Linked DNA regions of Heliomicrobium gestii. The protein of the gene in region 1 interacts with the protein of each later gene in a pairwise test. Links are inferred from orthologs where the notes say so. Each region holds a gene or a part of one and is shown on either strand. Other genes may lie near its edges.

Region 1 (3,000 bases):
CCTCGCCGCCGAGCACACCGGCCTGAATGGCGGCGCCCATGGCAACGACTTCGTCGGGGTTGATGCCTTTGAAGGGTTCTTTGCCCAGGTATTTGCGGATGGCTTCCTGTACGGCGGGGATCCGGCTGGATCCGCCGACGAGGATGACCTTGTCGATGTCTTTCGGTTCCATTTTCGCGTCTCTCAGGGCTTGGCGGGTGGGGCCCATAGTCATTTCGACGAGATCAGCCGTCATCTCGTCAAACTTGGCCCGTGAAAGGGTCATGTCCAAGTGCTGCGGGCCATCGGCAGTGGCGGTGATGAAGGGCAGGTTGATGTTCGTCGACATGACGCCGGACAGCTCGATCTTGGCTTTTTCGGCGGCTTCCTTGAGGCGCTGCATGGCCATCTTGTCGCCGCGGAGGTCGACGCCCGTTTCTTTCTTGAATTCGGCAACCATCCAGTTGATGACCTTTTCGTCGAAGTCGTCGCCGCCGAGGCGGTTGTTGCCGGAGGTCGCTTTCACCTCAAAGATGCCGTCGCCCAGTTCAAGGATGGAGACGTCAAAGGTGCCGCCGCCCAGGTCGTAAACGAGGATGGTGTGGTCTTCGCCTTTGTCGACGCCGTAGGCCAGGGCGGCTGCTGTCGGTTCGTTGATGATGCGCAGGACTTCCAGACCGGCGATGGCGCCGGCGTCTTTGGTGGCCTGGCGCTGGGAGTCGGTGAAGTAAGCGGGAACGGTGATGACGGCCTGGGTGACCGTTTCGCCCAGGTAGGCTTCGGCGTCCGATTTCAGCTTCTGCAGGATCATGGCCGAGATCTCTTGGGGGGTGTAGTTCTTGTCATCGATCTTGACTTTATGATCAGTGCCCATGTGCCGTTTGATCGAAATGATCGTCCGATCAGGGTTGGTGATCGCTTGCCGTTTGGCTACTTGACCGACGAGTCGCTCCCCTGTCTTGGAAAAACCGACGACCGACGGGGTTGTCCGGGCGCCTTCCTTGTTGGCGATGACGACAGACTCGCCGCCTTCCAGCACGGCGACACAGGAGTTGGTTGTGCCGAGGTCGATACCGATAATCTTACCCATGTGCGAAACCTCCTATTTTTCTTTGCCATTTACAGGTTGGCGTGATATTGCTTCTTCTGGGTGATCTATGTTGAAGGCTAGCCGCCCTTGGCCACTTTCACCATCGCCGGCCGAAGGACTTTCGATTTGAAGAGATAGCCTTTTTGCAGCTCCTCCATGATCATCCCGTCGGCGAAACGCTCATCGGCTTCACCGAACATGACCGCCTCGTGGGACTGGGGATCGAAGTCGGCGCCAACGGCTTCCATCGCCTGGAGACCTTCTTTGGTCAGGATATCGGTGAACTGGCGCTCGATCATGGCCACACCGGAAAGCAGATTTTCAGCGGCACCGGCCTTTTCCATGGCCGCTAGGGCGCGCTGGAAGTTGTCCAGAACGGGCAATAGCTTTTTGACGAGTCCCTCGTTGGCGTAGGTGCCCAACTCTTCTTTTTCTTGACGGGTCCGCCGGCGGAAGTTGTCAAAATCGGCCTGGAGGCGGAGATAGCGGTTTTCCCAATCCTGCAACTCCTGTTTGGCCTTATCGAGTTCTTCCCGAGTCTTGGCCACTTCCGAAATGAATCGGCCGAATTCCTCAGCCGCGGCGGCCTGACGCTCCTCCTCAGAAAGGGAAATATCGTCTCCGTCCACTGCGGCCTCTGTCGCTTCATCCTGTGCGACAGCGCCCTTTTCCGGCTGACCGGCGGCCTCCGCAGCCGCTTCCGAAGCGGAACGGTTCACAGCGGCGTTATCCCCGGAGGCTTCCGCGTCTATCTTGTTATGATCCTTTTTCTCTTCGATGGTCACCAGTCTCCCTCCCCACGGTTGCTGCCTGAATCGGGACGTTCTTCCCGTTTTTTAATGATCGTGTCAATGCGCAGGATCGCCTCTGCGACCTCACCGGCGGCTTTCAAGGCGTGCATCTTGACATGGGCCGGATCGATGACCCCGAGTTCCCACATGTCGGCCAACTCGCCATTGTCGCAGTTGATCGAAAGGGTGTCGCTGTTCTGCTCCATCTGAGCGGCGATGACATCGCCCAGCTTCTCCAGGGGATTAAAACCGGCATTGGTGATGATCTGAGAAAAGGGCTTCTTCAGCGCTGCCACGACGCAGTCGAGGCCATAGGCGGCCATCCCGCGCGTCTCACGGCGTACTTCTTCCATCTGACGAGCCACCGCCAGTTCGACAGCGCCGCCGCCGGGAACGAGACCGCCTTTGATGGCCGCCTGCACCGCCGAAGCGGCATCCCTGGCGATGCGCTCCCGCTCGCCGACAACTTCTTCTGTGGCGGCGCCCACGAGGATCGTTGCCACCGGTTTGCCGCTTCCCTGTAGGATACAGAGATGCTCCAGCTTCTCATCGACAACGATGGCGCCTGCCTTGCCCAGGTAGCGGGTCAAATCGGCGGGATCGCGCTTCAGACCTGTGCGCTTGATCGCCCGGGCGCCTGTATGTTCGGCTGCCTTTCTCAACTCCTTGCTGGCAACACGCTGGATGACCAGCACGCCGGCATCGGTGAGGATCTCCTCTGCCATATCTTCCACGCCCCGGTCCACAAGGACCGCCTTGACGCCGAGGGCGACGATTTTGCGGACATTCTCCAGGAATTCCTGCTGTTTTTGACGGTACCAGTTGAAGCCTGCCTCTGTTGCGAGGGCCTCTTCCTCCAGTTCTTCCGGTTCCAGGGCGTCATCGATGATCAGGACGGTGGCGTCCTGAAGCTTCTTCGGCATGTCCTCATTCATGGGCGTCTTATTGATGATCACGCCGGAGAGAACCTGGTTATCGGCGCCTTCACGGGCGCGAATCGTCTCCGAGAGCTTAAAGCCCGATTCGTGGAGCTTCTCTTCACCGACAAGGCGAGCCGCTTCCACAACCAGGCGGGCGATGTCCTGGTGTTCTCGGCCGGCCACAAGGGCCACCTTCTCCAGCATGGGGTCCATGACGCCC
Region 2 (2,878 bases), on another replicon or contig:
ACCAGCTAAAGGATTCTATTGAGAAGGTGCTCATCGGGGAGGCTGGTGACCGTAAGGCCCTTGAGGAAGAGTTGTGGCGCGTCTCTGTTCACGAGACGGCGCACGCGCTGCTCAGCGAGTGGGAGCGGCCCGGTTCTGTCGCCCGTTTGACCATCTCTCCGCGGGGACGGGCGTTGGGCTATCTGCGCCAGGTCCCTCCGGAAGAAAAGGTGCTTGAGACGTACAGCGATATGATCGGCGGCATCCGTGTGGCCCTGGCCGGTCTGGCGGCGGAACAACTCGTCTTCGGAGAAGGCTCCTCCGGCGCCCGTCAAGACCTGGCCAACGCCTCCCAACTGTCTCTCCGGATTATCCTGTCTGGACTGTCTGACCTGGGACCGGTCGATGGCAACGAAATCCCCGAAACCGTCCGTTTCCGCGAACTGGGCAAGATCATGAAACGTGAACAAGAATTTGTCGCCGAGGCGCTGCGACTGCACCGGGACCTTCTGGAGGGAATCGCCCGACACCTGCGGGAGAAAGAGACCCTTTCCGGCGAGGAGTTTCGGGCGCAGGCGCAGGGGTTTGCCGAGACAGCCTGATCAGCAGGCCCGGCCCATGGCAGGGCCGGGCTTTTTTGCAAGTCACTGTTATGCTCGATCGTTCCGCAAGTTTTCTCGTGATAGGGTTCACTTTTTCTTTGATTTGCTCTACAGTAGAAAGTACCGTCCGCCGTCTATGCAATACCGCACGGAATAGGGGGAGCCCATGAAAAAACAGATCAAGTCTCTGTTGGACACAACACTCCATCGACCGATCCTGGGGATTCGAGAGGCCTTAAAATATATCGGCCCCGGCCTATTGGTCACCGTCGGTTTTATCGACCCAGGTAACTGGGCATCCAATATCGCCGCAGGCTCGGACTACGGCTATCAACTCTTGTGGATGGTCACCCTTTCCACCATCATGTTGATCCTGTTGCAGCACAATGTGGCTCATCTAGGGATCGTCACCGGCGATTGCTTGTCTGAGGCGGCTTCCAAGCACTTGAACCCGCTCCTGTCAAAAGCAGTGCTTTCCACAGCCGTCATCGCCTCTATCGCCACCGCCATGGCGGAAATTTTAGGCGGCGCCATCGCGCTGCAGCTGCTCTTTGCCATCCCCTTAAAGCTGGGCGCCGTGCTTGTGCTGGCCCTCGTTCTGTGGATGCTCTACTCAAACTCCTATGGGCGTTTGGAAAAATGGATTATCGGCTTTGTCTCCGTCATCGGCGTGTCTTTTCTTTACGAACTCAGCATGGTCCATGTGGACTGGGGAACCGTAGCGCAAAGTTGGGTCACACCGGCATTTCCGGAGGGCGCCATGCCGATCATTATGGCTGTCCTGGGCGCTGTGGTGATGCCCCATAATCTCTTCCTCCACTCTGAGGTCATCCAGAGCCGGCAATGGAATAAAGAGGATCCTGAAATCATTGACAAGCAATTAAAATATGAGTTTACTGACACATTGTTATCCATGGTGATCGGATGGGCGATCAACAGCGCCATGATCATTTTGGCGGCTTCAACCTTTTTCTTGCATCAAGTGTCCGTGACTGAAATCGGGCAGGCGCAACAGTTGTTAGAGCCCTTGCTGGGGAAAGGTTCCGCTCTTGTCTTCGGAATGGCCCTTCTCTTCGCCGGCATATCTTCGACCACAACAGCCGGCATGGCTGGAGGGAGTATTGTCGCCGGGATGTTTCGAGAACCCTATGATATCAAGGATCCCCACACCAAAATGGGTGTCGGCGGAATTCTGGGTTTGGCCACGCTGCTGATCTTCCTGATCGCCGATCCCTTTAAGGGGCTCGTCTACTCCCAGATGTTTTTAAGCATACAGTTGCCGATCACCGTGATGTTACAGATTTATCTGACGTCATCGGAGCGCGTGATGGGGAAATATAAAAATTCATTGATCCATAAGGGGCTATTGTGGACGATTGCGAGCATTGTCTCCCTCTTAAACATCATGTTATTGCTCAGTTTCCTTTAGTCGTCACGGAGAGGGTGTCGACTCTTCCCCTTGAAGCCCGGAAAAGCTATAATTGGAAAAGGAATGGGCAACAAATAATAAAAAGGAGCGCAACTGAGGCGAATCTTCCTGAGGAAATCACGATAAGCCTCCTTGGACGTTCCTTTTTCACTCCCTTCCGTTGAAAAAGCTTGATGAGGGTGTTATCATGATAAGCGCCGAAATCGTGTCCACTGGAACGGAACTGCTGCTGGGTCAATCTTTAAACACCAATGCCCAGTACTTGGCCGAGCGTCTGGCCGGGCTGGGCGTTTATTGCTTTTACCAGACGACGGTGGGAGATAACCCCGTGCGGATCCGGAGCGTCATCGAAAAGGCTCTTGAACGGGCCGATCTGGTCATCACCACGGGAGGCCTTGGCCCGACCATGGATGACCTGACCAAAGAAGTGGTCGCCGAGATTTTCGGCTTACCCATGGAGACAGACCCGGAGGTGCTTGGTCGCATCGAGGCCTTTTTTCAACGCCGGGGTCGGCTGATGCCGGAGAACAACACCAAGCAGGCCCTGATTCCTGCCGGCGCCCGGATCATTCCCAACCATCTGGGGACGGCGCCAGGGATCATCGTCGAGGGTGAGGGCAAGACGGTCATCCTGCTGCCCGGCCCGCCTTTTGAGATGAAGCCCATGTTCGAAGAAACGGTGGCGCCCTACCTGGCGGAGCGGACAAAGGTTAGCCCCGGTGTTCTCCATTCCAAGACACTGAAAGTGGTCGGTCCCGGGGAATCGGTGGTCGAGGATCGCCTGCGTGACCTGTTGCAGGCGTCCAACCCGACGATCGCGCTGCTGGCCAAGACGGCTGAGGTTCATGTGCGACTGACGGCGCGGGCG

Evidence for each region.
Region 2: the proteins of grpE (region 1) and GTO89_RS11860 interact in binary tests that used the Escherichia coli proteins (3 or more experiments, as listed by UniProt). The link is inferred for Heliomicrobium gestii from one-to-one orthologs.

What each region holds. Positions count from the first base shown.
Region 1 is NZ_WXEX01000014.1:47,684-50,683, forward strand. It holds grpE (nucleotide exchange factor GrpE), read right to left. Parts: upstream 1,855-3,000; coding sequence 1,147-1,854; downstream 1-1,146. Other genes in the region: dnaK (molecular chaperone DnaK), read right to left, coding at 1-1,069; GTO89_RS14660 (TCP-1/cpn60 chaperonin family protein), read right to left, coding at 1,851-3,000. UniProt on the Escherichia coli protein: Participates actively in the response to hyperosmotic and heat shock by preventing the aggregation of stress-denatured proteins, in association with DnaK and GrpE. It is the nucleotide exchange factor for DnaK and may function as a thermosensor.
Region 2 is NZ_WXEX01000010.1:13,387-16,264, forward strand. It holds GTO89_RS11860 (Nramp family divalent metal transporter), read left to right. Parts: upstream 1-747; coding sequence 748-2,010; downstream 2,011-2,878. Other genes in the region: GTO89_RS11855 (AAA family ATPase), read left to right, coding at 1-581; GTO89_RS11865 (competence/damage-inducible protein A), read left to right, coding at 2,198-2,878. UniProt on the Escherichia coli protein: H(+)-stimulated, divalent metal cation uptake system. Involved in manganese and iron uptake. Can also transport cadmium, cobalt, zinc and to a lesser extent nickel and copper. Involved in response to reactive oxygen.